DNA from 3 places in the Streptomyces sp. NPDC096046 genome. Region 2 is predicted to be linked to each of the others. Evidence: riboswitches for the same ligand, from Rfam matches in the RefSeq annotation. Region 2 holds a riboswitch; each other region holds the start of a gene.

Region 1 (4,907 bases), on a different contig from region 2:
CTGGACACTGCGCAGGGACCACAGGTCGAGCACCGGGCAGCCGTACCGGTCTGCGATGGCCCGGACGTGCCCGTTGTAGGTGGCGATCTTGCCGCGCAGGTGCCTGAGCACGGGCACGCCACGGGTGTCGAATCCGGTCGTCACCATGACCGTGCCGGATACCGCGGTGAGCTGGACCAGGGCCCGCTCGAAGCGCTCGGCGACCTCGTCGGGGTCGGTGCCGGGCCGGATGATGTCGTTGCCCCCGGCGCAGAACGAGACGAGGTCCGGGGCCATGGCGACGGCCCGCGGAACCTGGTCGGCCACGATCTGGTCGAGGAGCTTTCCGCGTACGGCGAGATTGGTGTACTGGAAGTCGCCCTCGGGCCTGCGGTCGGCGAGCAGGACGGCGAACCGGTCGGCCCAGCCGACGAACGCCCCGTCGGGGCCGGGATCACCCACGCCCTCGGTGAAGCTGTCCCCCACCGCTACGTACGACCCGATCACTACTCTGCTGTCACTCTTCGAATCGTCTGCCACAGCAGTCCATGATTCACCTTCGAATGTGACCTACGCGACCGTAGGAAGGGATTGACTGGCGGTGAGATAAGCCACTTTCCAAGGGTTCGTCAACTTCGGAATACACCGCTCGTCAGGGATGTTTCCGAGTGAACCGCCAGACCCGGAATCCGCTGATCCGAAAATGGCTCCAGACGGTCCGGAAGGCGAAATGCCCGCTCGTGTACGGCTGCGGGTCGAGGTGACCGAAGACGAGTCGCCCGTTGTTCCACCACTGGACCGTGGAGCCGTCGGAGACGATGCGGACCCGGTTCGGCTCGTTGGGCACCAGCAGCGGCTCGGCGTAGTCGAGGAGCAGGGGGCGGACACCGGGCTGACCGACGTAACGGCGCAGCCTGGTCGTGGTGTTGTGGTTGGCGCCGTAGCCCGCGTAGTACGCCGTGAGGTGGTCGTACTCGTCGAAGGCCCCGGCGCGCGGTGTGGCGAGGAGATCCTCCGGGGAGCGGACGTCGGTCGCGTTCCAGAAGTTGTTCAGGTCCGAGACCCGGTCGTTCACCCCGCCCGCGGAGACCGGGGTCGCGGTGTATTCGAGAAGGTACGGCCCTTCGAGCCGCTGCCTGAACCACACGGTAGCGCCGCTCGGTACGTCGATCTCCAGGATGCCGCGGGAGGCGGTGACGGTACCGCCGCCCTGGAGTTCGGTCGCCCACTGCCCGAGGCCGTGACAGAAATCGTCGCGGGCGACGAGGCGGCGATGACGGGAGGCGGCGTGCGCGCCGCCCGTCGGGGAGACGACCGCCAGGGCGGCTCCGGCGGACAGGGCTGCGAACGTTCTGCGGGTGGTCGGCACGGGACACAGCTCCTTCAGAAAGCGCTTGCACTCTCGACGTGATCACTGTGTCCCAACTGCCGCCCGCTGTCGATCCCTTGAGGCGATCGACACGGACAGGCCGAAGGCCGGACCCGGGATCGGGGTCCGGCCTTCGGTCGCGTGTCAGGCAGGTGGTCGTGCGGTCGGTCAGCCGACGGAGACGCCGTGCGAGCGCAGGAAGGCGACCGGGTCCACGTCCGAGCCGTAGTCCGGCGTGGTGCGGATCTCGAAGTGCAGGTGCGGTCCGGTCACGTTGCCGGTGGCGCCCGACAGGCCGATCTGCTGCCCGGCGGTCACGGTCTGGCCGGCCGAGACGGAGAGCTGGGACAGGTGGGCGTACTGGGCGTAGTAGCCGTCGGCGAGCTTGATGACGACCTGGTTGCCGTAGGCGCCGCCCCAGCCGGCGGAGACGACGGTGCCCGCGCCGACGGCCTTGAGGGAGGTGCCGGTCGGGACGACGAAGTCGACACCGGTGTGGTAACCGCTGGACCACATGCTGCCGGACATGCGGTACGGGGTACCGACGGTGGCACCGGCCACCGGGAGGCTGTAGCCACTGGAGTTGCTCTGGGCGGCGGGCCCGGCGGCGGGCTTGGCGGCGGCCGGCTTCGCGGCGGTCTCCGCCTTCGGGGCCGACTCGGCGGCGGACGGCTTGGCGGCCGAGGGCTTCGCGGCCGAGGCCTTCGGCGCGGACGGGGCCGAGGCCTTGGGCGCGCTCGCGGCCTTCTTGCCGATCGACAGCTTCAGGCCCGGGTGGATCAGCGACGGGTCGGAGCCGACGGCGTCACGGTTGTCCGCGTAGAGCTTCTTCCAGCCGCCGCTGACGTGCTGGTCGTCGGCGATCTTCGCGAGGTAGTCGCCGGCCTTCACGGTGTACGTGTGGGCGCCGGTGGCCTTGCCGGCGGCCTTCTCGCCGGCGGCCGGAGCCGACTGGACGGCCTTGTCCGGAGCCGACTGCGGGGTGGCGGCGTGGGCGCCGGTGGCCCCCATGAGCGGCAGGGCGAGAGCGGCCCCGCCCGTTCCGGCGACGGCGATGGAGCGGGTGAAACGCTGGGTCTTGGGGCGGCGGTGCTTACCCTTCGCGGGCATGACGAATTCCTCTCCGTCGCCTGCGAGGTGAGCTGTCGGGTGCGGGCTGGAGATGCCCGGTCGCGCCGAGGCGCGACTTAACCCCAAGCCGTTCCGGGAACCGGAACAGGCGTCTTACCTGTGGGTCCCCCGCTCCTGCCGTACGTCGGGTCAGTGTGTGGGGCTCCGGGCGGCGGCAGGATTAGGCGTCCGTCCGGATGGGTGTGGAACGTAAGCGACCAAGACGCAATGGGACAAGCTTGCGGTTGCCCGCGACGGTGTTTTCCTCGACGCGCCGACACACATGCCGTCACCGAGCGTGGATGACCGATCTTCCGCTTTTCTCAATGACCCTTGCCGCCATGGAAATTACGTGAACATGGCAGCAACGCATCGTCACGAATATGACGATGGTCACGCACCCCGACCTCATCCCCCTTACGATCGGGGCACGTTACCCCATAGCAGCCGAAACTCCCTATTCGGGCAGAACGACTACTTGCGCCTAAGACGGACGACAGTGGCGTCGAAATCTCCGCTCAGGCCGACCCGCAATCCGTGGTGCAGCAGCACGGCCCCTCGATGAACTTCGCCCGTTTCGAGGCATTCGTACGCCGCTGTCGGGTCAAGGCCGCGCAGCCGCAGCGTCGGCACGGGCTCGCCGTAGTGCTGCGCCTGGAGCCAGGCGAGGACGACGGTCTCCGCGCCGAGGACATACTGCACGGCGCTCAGGCCGCCCTCCGGGGGCCGCAGCCGGTACAGGTCGCCGCGCTGCACCACGGGCCGGATCTCCTTGTACAGCCCCACCCACCGCTCCGCCTCGGCGAGCTCTTCCGGCGTCCACCGCGTGAGGTCGCCGCCGACCCCGAGCACCCCGGCCATGGCGCTGACGAATCGGAACCGCAGGGAACTGGCCCGGTGGTTGAGCATGGCGTTCGGACTGTCGGTGACCCAGGCGGCCATGACCCGGGCCGGGTGGAGCTGGCTGAAGCCGTGCTGGATGGCGAGCCGGTCGAGGGGGTCGGTGTTGTCGGAGGTCCACACCTGGTCCGTACGGCTCAGCACCCCGAGGTCGATCCGGCCGCCGCCGCCCGAGCAGGACTCGAAGGCCACACCCGGGTGGGCGGCCCGCAGCCGGTCCAGCAGGGCGTACAGGCCGCGCACGTGGTCGACCCACAGTCGCTGCGGGTAGGGGTCGTCCGGCCACCCGGCGTCGGTGAAGCAGCGGTTGAAGTCCCACTTCACGTAGTCGACCGGCGCGCCGGAGAGGAGCCCGTCGAGCTGCTCCCACAGGTACTCCCGGACGTCCTCCCGAGCCAGGTTGAGGACGAGCTGATTGCGGAACTCCGTCCTCTTTCGTCCTGGTTGGTACTGCACCCAGTCCGGGTGCGCCCGGTACAGGTCGCTGTCCGGGTTGACCATCTCGGGCTCGACCCAGATGCCGAACCGCATGCCGAGGCCGTGCACGTGGTCGGCGAGCGGCTTCAGCCCGCCCGGGAAGCGGTCGGGATTGGGGGTCCAGTCGCCCAGCCCGGCCCGGTCGCTGGTGCGCGCCCCGAACCAGCCGTCGTCGACCACGAACAGCTCGACGCCCAGGGCGGCGGCCCGCTCGGCGAGCGCCCGCTGCTGCTCCTCGGAGATGTCGAACTCGGTGGCCTCCCAGGAGTTGAACAGCACCGGCCGGTCCTGCTCGGCGTCCGGGATCACATACGCCCGCTGATAGGCGTGCCAGGCGCGGCTCGCCCCGCCGAAACCGCCGTCGCTCCAGAGCCCGGCGAAGACAGGGGTCGTGTACGACTCCCCGGTGCCGAGCATCAGCAGGCCGGAGTCGTCGTAGCCGGCCCCGCCGGTGATCTGCACGCGGGCGTCGGGGAGCCGGGCCACGGCGATGCGCCAGGAGCCGGACCAGCCGAGGGCGCAGCCGTAGACCTCGCCGTGCTCCTCGGTGGCGTCGGTGTCGAGGGCGACCCAGGGCAGGTGCTGGTGGGAGGTGTGGCCGCGGCGGCTGCCGATGACCTTCTCCCCGTGGGTGAGGCCGGAGCGCGTCAGCCGGGACTCGGCACCCCAGCGGCCGTGCAGCTGCGACAGTCGCCAGGCGTCCCGGTCGGGCAGGGTCCAGGTCGCGGAGTCGGCGCGCAGCAGCTCGACGGCCGGTCCCCGGTTGTCGACGGTCACCCAGCGCTCGACGACGTCCGCCCCGGAGCGCACCCGGTAGTGCAGCGTGACGGCCAGGTCGCCGTCGCGGAACCGGAGCCGCAGTTCGTCGTCCTCCGTGTCGTGCCCCTCGAAGACCCACTCGGTGCCGCGCCGCTCGGCCGTGCGCATTGACAGGGCGGGGCGGACGAAACGGGGGCCGCCCTCGACCGGGTACTCCTCGCGTCCGTCGAGCGGGGACTCGAAGGGCCAGTAGTCCGGAAGCGGCCGCACGGCGAGGGCCTCGGCGTCGGCGAGGCCGATCCGGGGACCCCAG
Region 2 (4,907 bases):
CAGGTCGTCGCCGTGGAGGTGCTGCTGGACGCCCCCCTGGACGCCGAGCCGGCCGGCCTCGACGGCGTGGCCACGATCATGGCCCGGGCCTTCTCCGAGGGCACCGACAAGCACTCCGCGGAGGAGTTCGCCGCCGAGCTGGAGCGTGCCGGCGCCACCCTCGACGCGCACGCCGACCACCCCGGCGTCCGGCTCAGCCTGGAGGTGCCGGCCTCCCGGCTCGCCAAGGGGCTGGGCCTGATCGCCGACGCCCTCCGGGCGCCCGCGTTCGCCGACAGCGAGGTGGAGCGGCTGGTCCGCAACCGCCTCGACGAGATCCCGCACGAGCTGGCCAACCCCTCCCGTCGCGCCGCCAAGGAGCTCTCCAAGGAGCTGTTCCCGGCGGGCTCGCGCATGTCGCGGCCCCGGCAGGGCACCGAGGAGACGGTCGCCACGATCGACTCCGCGGCCGTACGCGGCTTCTACGAGAAGCACGTCCGCCCCGCCACGGCCACCGCGGTGGTGGTCGGCGACCTCACCGGCATCGACCTCGACGCCCTGCTCGGCGACACCCTGGGCGCGTGGACGGGCTCCTCGGCCGAGCCGCGCCCGGTGCCGCCGGTGACCGCGGACGACACCGGCCGGGTCGTCATCGTGGACCGCCCGGGCGCCGTCCAGACGCAGCTGCTGATCGGCCGGATCGGCCCGGACCGGCACGACCGCGTGTGGCCCGCCCAGGTGCTCGGCACCTACTGCCTCGGTGGCACCCTCACCTCCCGCCTGGACCGCGTCCTGCGCGAGGAGAAGGGCTACACCTACGGCGTGCGTGCGTTCGGCCAGGTCCTCAGGTCCGCCCCGGACGGCACGGGTGCCGCGATGCTCGCCATCAGCGGTTCCGTCGACACGCCCAACACCGGGCCCGCTCTGGAGGATCTCTGGACGGTGCTGCGCACCCTGGCCGCCGAAGGTCTGACCGACGCCGAGCGGGACGTCGCCGTGCAGAACCTGGTCGGCGTGGCGCCGCTGAAGTACGAGACGGCGGCGGCGGTCGCGAGCACGCTGGCCGACCAGGTCGAGCAGCACCTGCCCGACGACTACCAGGCCACCCTGTACCGGCAGCTCGCCGCCACGGGCACCGTGGAAGCCACGGCGGCGGCCGTGAGCGCGTTCCCGGTGGACCGTCTGGTGACGGTCCTCGTCGGCGACGCGGCGCAGATCAAGGCGCCGGTGGAGGCCCTCGGCATCGGCGAAGTCACCGTCGTCGCCGCCGAGTAGCGGCACGCGCGCACAGGGGCCCTGGTCGCCTTCCCAGGCGCCAGGGCTCCTTTATGCCCGAATTGATACGGAGGTTGCCTGTCTGCCCTGTGGGATGCGCTACAAAAGCCGGGATCCGTTTGGGAATTGAAACTGGCGCCGCTTAGCGTCATCCGGGCTGTTCGTCAGGCAGTGCGCCGCACCCGCGGCACCGGACAGTCATCGCCGAGTCCCCGTACGGCGCGAGCCAGGGGAGCCGGGGACCCATCGCAGTCCCTGGGGTGAATCGGGCGCCCGCGCGAACCGCGAGGGAGTCCGTAGGAGACCTTCCTGCTCCGAACCCGTCAGCTAACCCGGTAGGCGAGAGGGAAGGAAAGGACCAGCCACTACATGGCGTTCACTCGCGCCACCGGGAAGCACCGTCGTCCCAGCAGGATCCAGCGCGGCACCGCCCGCGCGGCGGGCGTCGCGGCCCTCGCCACCACCGGCGTGATCGGCACCGTGGCGGCCCCCGCGGCCTTCGCCGCCGAGCCCGCCGCCGAACAGACGGGCCTCACCCCGGTCGTCACCATGGGCGACACCGTGGCCCAGCAGATCGACGCCCAGGCCCTCGCGCAGCAGCAGGCCGCCGACGAGGCCGCCGCCAAGCAGAAGGCCGAGGAGGCCGCGCGCAAGCGCGCCGCCGAGGCCGCCGAGAAGGCCAAGGCAGCGGCCGAGAAGGCCCGTGAGGCCAAGGAGCGCGCCGCCCGCGAGGCCGAGCGCAAGCGCCTCGACGCCTATGTGGCCCCGATCTCCAGCTCGTACGTCTCCACCGGCTACAAGGCCAGCAGCGGCCTGTGGTCCTCCGGCAGCCACACCGGCATCGACTTCCACGCCGCCACCGGCACCTCCGTCCACGCGGTCGGCGCGGGCACCGTCGTCGAGGCAGGCTGGGGCGGCTCCTACGGCAACCAGATCGTGATCAAGATGAACGACGGGACGTACACCCAGTACGGCCACCTGTCCTCCGTCGGCGTCTCGGTGGGTCAGCAGGTCACCCCCGGCCAGCAGATCGGCCTGTCCGGCGCGACCGGCAACGTCACCGGCCCGCACCTGCACTTCGAGGCCCGTACGAGCCCCGAGTACGGCTCGGACATCGACCCGGTCGCCTACCTCCGCTCGCACGGCGTGAACGTCTGACCGACGCCTCTTCACTCCGCCCGAAGCCCCGGCTCCCGCGAGCCGGGGCTTTCGGCGTTTACGGCGGCGGGCTGTCCAAAAAATATCCATGGATTCCCGTCTGCCGTCGGAAATTCCGGCTCATTGCAATAGAGTCACGGAACACGCGCCGCTCGCCGGCGTTTCACGGGGATTAAGCGGAGGTCGGATATGCGTATTCCCGCGCACTCGGTGTGCACGGCCATCCGGGACGACATCGTCGCGGGTGTCCACGCGCGCGGCAGCCGGCTCACCGAGGAACTCCTCGCGCGCCGCTACGGCGTCTCGCGGGTCCCCGTCCGCGAGGCACTGCGCACCCTGGAGGCCGAGGGCTTCGTGGTTACCCGGCGGCACGCGGGCGCGTGCGTGGCCGAACCCACCGAGCAGGAGGCGGCCGACCTGCTGGAGATGCGCATGCTGCTGGAACCGCTCGGCGCCGCCCGGGCCGCCCAGCGCCGCACCGAGGCGCATCTGAAGGTCCTGCGCGGTCTGGTCCGGCTGGGCCAGGAGCGGGCCCGCCGCGGCGCCAGCGACGATCTGCGCTCCCTGGGCGGCTGGTTCCACGAGACGCTCGCCCAGGCCTCCGGCAGTCCCGCGCTGACCTCGGTGCTCACCCAGCTCCGCCACAAGATCGCCTGGATGTACGCGGTGGAGGCGCCGCTCAGCCCCGTGGAGTCCTGGACCGAGCACGGTGCGATCGTGGACGCGGTGGCGCGTGGGGACGCCGAGCGCGCGCGGGCGGTCACGGCGCTGCACACCGAGCGCGCGACGGGCGCGCACCGCCTGCGCCTCGCCTCCGGCGGCGAGCGCGCCGAGCGTGTGAGGAACTCGCAACATCCCGTAAACACACCGAGCCTGCGGCATTAACACGGCAGCCGTATACAAAGAGAGCGGTTAATTCGCGGGGGCCTATTCACGCTGCCCTGCTGCGCGCAATTCCCGTCCGGGGGGAACGGGAATGGTGAAAGGCTCGCCCGGTGAATTCGGACGAGCCCTTCGCTGTGCGCCCGATCGGGCGCCCGGGAAAATCAGACGGTCTCGGGAAGCTCCTCGAGACCCTCGGAGACCAGCTTGGCCAGCCGGTCCAGGGCGGCGTCCGCGCCCTCGGCGTCGGAGGCGAGGACGATCTCCTCGCCACCCTGGGCGCCGAGGCCCAGGACGGCCAGCATCGAGGCCGCGTTGACGGGCTTGCCGTCTGCCTTGGCGATCGTCACCGGGACGCCTGCGGCCGTGGCGGCTCGGACGAAGATGGAGGCGGGACGGGCGTGGAGACCCTCGGCCCAGCCGACGTTGACGCGGCGCTCAGCCATGTGTTGCTGCCCTTCGCTTTTCAGGGTTGTCTAGACCAGTTTCCCATACCGTGAAGCTGCGCCGGGAGCGGTCCTCCAGGACCGCCCCGGGGTGCCGTCGGATCGCGGCCTCGACCCGACTGACGCCCTCCACAGACTGCCTCGCGCCGCTGTCGGACGCTAGCCGTACTCTGGGGCCCATGCAGACCTCGCCGGACCGGCACGAGTATCCCGCCCACTGGGAAGCCGACGTGGTGCTGCGCGACGGGGGTACCGCGCGCATCCGGCCCATCACCGTCGATGACGCCGATCGCCTGGTCAGCTTCTACGAGCAGGTCTCCGACGAGTCGAAGTACTACCGCTTCTTCGCGCCGTACCCTCGCCTGTCCGCCAAGGACGTCCACCGCTTCACGCACCACGACTTTGTGGACCGGGTGGGACTCGCGGCCACGGTCGGCGGCGAGTTCATCGCCACCGTACGCTACGACCGCATCGGCGCTGACGGAATGCCCGCGTCCGCACCCGCCGACGAGGCCGAGGTCGCCTTCCTGGTGCAGGACGCACACCAGGGCCGCGGTGTCGCCTCCGCCCTGCTCGAACACATCGGCGCCGTCGCCCGCGAGCGCGGCATCCGCCGCTTCGCCGCCGAGGTGCTGCCCGCCAACAACAAGATGATCAAGGTGTTCACGGACGCCGGTTACACCCAGAAGCGCAGCTTCGAGGACGGCGTCGTCCGTCTGGAGTTCGACCTCGAACCCACCGACCGCTCCCTCGCCGTGCAGTACGCGCGCGAGCACCGCGCCGAGGCACGCTCCGTGCAGCGGCTGCTCGCCCCCGGCTCGGTCGCCGTCATCGGTGCCGGGCGCACGCCGGGCGGCGTGGGCCGCAGCGTCCTGGGCAACATCCGCGACGCCGGGTACGGCGGACGCCTCTACGCGGTGAACAAGGCCCTCCCCGAGGACCAGAAGGAGCTCGACGGGGTGCCGGCCCACCGCTCGGTACGGGACATCGACGGCCCCGTCGACCTCGCCGTCGTCGCCGTACCGGCCGGGCACGTCCCCGAGGTCGTCACCGAGTGCGGCGAACACGGCGTACAGGGGCTCGTCGTGGTCTCCGCCGGCTACGCCGAGAGCGGCCCCGAGGGGCGCGAACGCCAGCGCGCACTCGTACGGCAGGCGCGTACGTACG
Region 3 (4,907 bases), on a different contig from region 2:
CCGACCCCGCCGGGTCGCACTTCGAGCGGCGCATCCGGAGTTTCCAGCCGCGGCGCAGCCGCGTCACCGCCGGCCAGGCGGACGCGCTGCAGCGCCTGTGGCCCAAGTGGGGCCTCGACATCGACGGCCGGACCCTCGACCTGCCCGAGCTGTTCGGCAACGACAACCCCGTCGTCCTGGAGATCGGCTTCGGCATGGGCGAGGCCACCGCTCAGATGGCCGCCGCCGACCCCGCGACGAACATCCTCGCCGTCGACGTCCACACCCCCGGCCAGGGCAACCTGCTCAACCTCGCCGACCGCAACGGCCTGTCCAACATCCGGGTCGGCAACGGCGACGCGATCATCCTCCTGCGCGAGATGCTGGCCCCGGACTCCCTCGACGGTCTGCGCGTCTACTTCCCCGACCCCTGGCCCAAGAAGCGGCACCACAAGCGCAGGATCATCCAGCCCGACTTCCTCAGTCTGGCCGCCACCCGTCTCAGGCCCGGTGCGATCCTCCACTGCGCCACCGACTGGGAGCCGTACGCGGAACAGATGCTCGATGTCCTCACGGCACACCCCGACTTCGAGAACACGCAGGCCGACGGTGGTTTCGCGCCGCGTCCCGACTTCCGTCCGCTGACCCGTTTCGAGGGCCAGGGACTGGACAAGGGACATGTCGTGAACGACCTCCTCTTCCGTCGCGTACAGCACGTGGACCAGTCCCCCGCCGGCGCCTGACCACCCCTGGCACCTCTCCCGCCTGCGGACAGCGCCCATCCGTCGTTAGGGTCAATGCCGTGGCCACAAGCCCCCCATACCCGTCGTACCCCAGCGGTCCCACCGACGGCACACCCACCGGCGGCGCACCCTCCGCCCGCTCAGGCACAGCCGGCTCCCTGCGGCACGCCCACTGGTGGCAGCGCGCCTGGGTGCGCTACGGCGCACTGAGCACGCTCCTCGCGATATCCGGCCTGGTCATCCTCGCCCTGGTCCGCGAGGAGACCGGCACGGAGGGATTCCTGGTCGGGCTGGGCCTGGCCGTCCTCCCGGTGCCCCTGCTGATAGCCGCGTTCCGCTGGCTGGACCGGGTCGAGCCCGGCCCCTGGCGGAACCTGCTGTTCTGCTTCGCCTGGGGCGCCTGCGCGGCGGCGCTGATAGCGATCGTCGCCAACAGCTTCGCGACGAGATGGATCGCGACGGCGACGGCTGACCCGTCCAGCGCGGACACCCTGGGCGCGACGGTGATAGCGCCGGTGGTCGAGGAGTCGGCCAAAGCGGCGGCCGTCCTGCTGGTCTTCCTCTTCCGGCGCCGCGACTTCACCGGCATCGTCGACGGCGTCGTCATAGCCGGGGTCACCGCCACCGGCTTCGCGTTCACGGAGAACATCCTCTACCTGGGCACCGCCTTCGGCACCGACCAGCTCACCGGCGGCACCGGCATCGCCTCCGTCACGGCGGCGACCTTCTTCGTGCGCATCATCATGTCGCCGTTCGCGCACCCGCTGTTCACCGTCCTCACCGGCATCGGCTTCGGCATCTCCGCGCTTTCGGCGGAGCACCGGCATCTGCGCCGCGTCGCCTTCCCGCTGTCCGGGCTGCTGCTCGCGATGGGCATGCACGCGATGTGGAACGGCTCGTCGGCGTTCGGCGAGTACGGGTTCTTCGCCGTGTACGCGGCGTTCATGGTGCCCATCTTCGGGCTGCTGACGTGGCTGGTGATCTGGACCCGGCAGCGGGAGCTGAAGACCGTGCGGGCGGAGCTGCCCGCCTACGCCGTGGCCGGCTGGCTGACCCCCGCCGAGCCGTTCGCGCTCGGCTCGATGCGGGCCCGGCGGATCGCCCGCCAGGACGCCCGCCGGTCCGCGGGCAGGGCGGCGGCCCGGGAGGTGGCCCGCTACGAGGCGTACGCGACATCGCTGGCGTTCCTGCGGCACCGGGCCCGGCGGGGCAGCGCCGCCTCCGACTTCGCCGTACGGGAGCGGGAGCTGCTCGGCGAGCTGTGGCGGCGCCGGGAGGTGGCCCGCCCGGCGCTGGACCACGCGGCCCGGATGACGGCCCCTCCGGTCCCGGCGGCGGTTCAGCCCTGGCCGGTGTACGGGGTGTACGGCCACGGCCACCAGCCGGCGCCCTACCCCGCGTACAACCCGTACCGCTCCTAGCCCGGGCTCAGGCCAAGGCCTCCGCGCCGTGCCACCGCGCACCCGGCCCGCCACGGAGCCGGGCGAGGGCCACCGTGCACCGCGACCACCGCGACCACGGGAACCTCATTCCCCACGGGGCACGACACTCCCGTGGACACCGCGCCGGGAAGACCGCCGGCCCTGACGTCGGGGGGTCGTCGTCAGGGCCGCCGGTGCTTCAACGGGTCTGGTGGCTTACGGGTTCAGTCCCTTGCCCCGCAGCCACGCCATCGGGTCGATGCCGCCGGCGGATCCGCCGGAGTGGACCTCCAGGTGGAGGTGCGCCCCGGTGACGTTGCCGGTGGCGCCCACGCGGCCGATGACGTCGCCGGTGCTGACCTTCTGGCCGACGCTGACGCCGATGGACGACTGGTGCGCGTACCAGATCTCGGTGCCGTCATCGAGGGTGAGGACGGTCTTGTAGCCGTACGAGCCGTTCCAGCCCGCCTCGGTGATGGTGCCGCTGTGCACCGCCTTGATCGGCGTGCCCGTGGGGGCGGCGAAGTCGAGGCCGGTGTGGTAGCCGGAGGACCAGTAGGCGCCGGCCTGGCCGAAGCTGGAGGTGATGGTGTACGAGGAGGTCGGCAGCGTGAACTGCTTGGCGAGGGCGGCGAGCCGCTCGGCCTCGGCCTTCTTCTCGGCCTCTTCCTCCGCCTTCTTCTTGGCTTCGGCGGCCTTGGCCTTGGCTTCCTTCTCCGCCTTGGCGACGGCTTCCGCCGCCGCCTTCTCGGCGGCGGCCGCCGCGTCCTGGGCGGCCTTGGTCTCGATCTGGTCCTGCTGGTGCTCGACCTGCGCCATGATCCGGGCGCGCAGCGCCTCGCCGGCGCCCGCGCCGGAGGCGCCCTGCTGGGGGTCCGCCGTGGCGGTGCCGAGGCTGCTGAGCGGGGTGGCGGAACCTTCGGGGGTGTCGTCATCCGAGATGAGGGAACCCACCGAGGGCAGGTCCGGCACGGAGATGGACACCGGGGGCTTGCCGGTCTGGGCGCTGGCCATGCCGCCCGCACCGACGGCGGCTATGACACCGACGCCGAGGACGGTGGAGCTGCGGGCGAGACCTCCGCCGCGCTGCTTGGTGACGCGGTGCCGGCCACGGACGGGACGGATGGACTCCTCGGTGGGGTTCCACTCCTGGAACGGGCCCTCGTCGGTGCGCTGACCGCCGTAGCCGAAGCTGTCGGTGTCGCGCTTCGGCGCGAGCGGGGCCGCGGGGGCAGGCCGGTTTGACGCCACGTGGGCGTGCTCCTTTCCTTCCTTCTCGCCTACCGGGTTAGCTGACGGGTTCGGAGCAGGAAGGTCTCCTACGCGCGTATACCCGCCGTGCTTCCACGGTGGCATCCGCGCGATTCACCCCAAGTGGTGGTTCCCCGGTTCCCTTTCGGGATTCGGCGCGTGCGCACGGAGCCGCCTTCTGTGACGGCTGGGACGACCGCGCTGCGTTATCGAACGTTAATAGACGCGCGAGGGGTATTCCAGCGATTCCACTTGATCATTAACCTTTTTCGCGCGGACTTACCTGCCATGACCGGCTCAAATCGGGCGAGTTGACCACACCGCAAGTGACTGACGGGGTTTGACGGTATGTCAGTTGTTATGCGGAACGGGATGGTTCGCTCACCGACCGTAATGGCCGTCATCAGGGTTACGGGGAAATGCACCGAGGGCCGGAACCCTTTCGGATTCCGGCCCTCGGCCTTCAGTAGCGGGGACAGGATTTGAACCTGCGACCTCTGGGTTATGAGCCCAGCGAGCTACCGAGCTGCTCCACCCCGCGCCGTTGTGACTCCAGTGTACGCCATCCGCGGGACGCTTCGCGCACACCCGCCGCTCAGCCGCCCGGGGTGCCCGTGTGGGTGAGGGTTTTCAGGCGGTGAACAGGTCGTCGGTCCCGGCCGGTTGGGACCGTGCGGCCACCTTGTGAGCGGCGGGGACGGGCCGGCCGATCCGTTCCTCCGGGTGGTGGAGGGCGACCTCCAGGTGAGGTCCGAGGCCCTCGTCGACGCGTCCGCCGCACAGCCACTCGGGTGCCGCCGTCCTTCGTCTCCGCGCTGACCTCATGGCCGCCGCCTCCGCGCCGTCGTTCTGACCCCGCAGGCAGCGTGACCCGGACAGCGGTGCGGACGCAGGATCCGTTGGACCGATCGGCCCGCACTCAGCCCGGGAGGTGGCGGTTCGGGGCCTTGGCCCGCTCCTCGTGCTCCGGCAGGACGACGACCTCCACTCCGGCGGCCGAGAGAAGGCCGCTGCCGTCGGCGTCCGCGACGAAGGTGTCCGGCTCACGCCAGGCCGTGACGACCCGCCGTACACCCGCGTCGAGGATCAGCCGGGCGCAGGGGGCGGGGCGGGAGGCGCGGCGGGCGCAGGGCTCCAGGCTGCTGTACACCGTCGCGCCGGACAGGCGCGGATCGGCCGGGTCGAGTTTCGCCAGGGCCGCCTCCTCGGCGTGCACGACCGGGTCGCCCGCCTCGCGGGAGTGGCCGCGGGCCAGTTCCGTGCCGTCGGCGCCGACCACCACCGCCCCCACGCTGAACGCCGTGTCCGACGGCGGGCAGTGGCCGGCCAGTTCGCAGGCGAGGGCCAGCCAGTGGTGGTCGGCGGCGGCGGGCAGGGGGCCGGTGCCCGGGGCGGTCGGCTCGTAGCGCATGAGGACGACGTCCTCGATCCGCCGCGACTCCAGCAGCCGGAGCCGGCCGCCCTGGTAGCCGCCGGGGCCGAAGAGGCGGGGTGCCCGGGGGTCGCCCACGAA

Evidence for each region. A riboswitch is a leader RNA that binds a small molecule or an ion and turns the genes downstream of it on or off. The one in region 2 is predicted to bind cyclic di-AMP.
Region 1: it holds a riboswitch for cyclic di-AMP, as region 2 does, so the genes downstream of both, ABTX62_RS22605 (M23 family metallopeptidase) here and ABTX62_RS09940 (M23 family metallopeptidase) in region 2, are expected to answer to the same signal.
Region 3: it holds a riboswitch for cyclic di-AMP, as region 2 does, so the genes downstream of both, ABTX62_RS02360 (M23 family metallopeptidase) here and ABTX62_RS09940 (M23 family metallopeptidase) in region 2, are expected to answer to the same signal.

Annotation. Positions count from the first base shown of each region.
Region 1 covers NZ_JBEOSZ010000026.1:40,004-44,910, forward strand. Annotated here, with positions in the region: gene ABTX62_RS22595 (SGNH/GDSL hydrolase family protein) at 1-486, opposite strand, end outside; gene ABTX62_RS22600 (DUF6250 domain-containing protein) at 632-1,348, opposite strand; gene ABTX62_RS22605 (M23 family metallopeptidase) at 1,517-2,458, opposite strand; cyclic di-AMP (ydaO/yuaA leader) riboswitch at 2,463-2,617, opposite strand; gene ABTX62_RS22610 (alpha-galactosidase) at 2,933-4,907, opposite strand, start outside.
Region 2 covers NZ_JBEOSZ010000008.1:114,617-119,523, forward strand. Annotated here, with positions in the region: gene ABTX62_RS09935 (M16 family metallopeptidase) at 1-1,254, shown strand, start outside; cyclic di-AMP (ydaO/yuaA leader) riboswitch at 1,447-1,611, shown strand; gene ABTX62_RS09940 (M23 family metallopeptidase) at 1,624-2,412, shown strand; gene ABTX62_RS09945 (GntR family transcriptional regulator) at 2,602-3,297, shown strand; gene ABTX62_RS09950 (HPr family phosphocarrier protein) at 3,459-3,740, opposite strand; gene ABTX62_RS09955 (bifunctional acetate--CoA ligase family protein/GNAT family N-acetyltransferase) at 3,920-4,907, shown strand, end outside.
Region 3 covers NZ_JBEOSZ010000001.1:486,347-491,253, reverse strand. Annotated here, with positions in the region: gene trmB (tRNA (guanosine(46)-N7)-methyltransferase TrmB) at 1-722, shown strand, start outside; gene ABTX62_RS02365 (PrsW family intramembrane metalloprotease) at 782-2,143, shown strand; gene ABTX62_RS02360 (M23 family metallopeptidase) at 2,360-3,394, opposite strand; cyclic di-AMP (ydaO/yuaA leader) riboswitch at 3,406-3,562, opposite strand; tRNA gene ABTX62_RS02355 (tRNA-Met) at 3,862-3,935, opposite strand; gene ABTX62_RS02350 (hypothetical protein) at 4,025-4,219, opposite strand; gene ABTX62_RS02345 (dihydrofolate reductase family protein) at 4,314-4,907, opposite strand, start outside.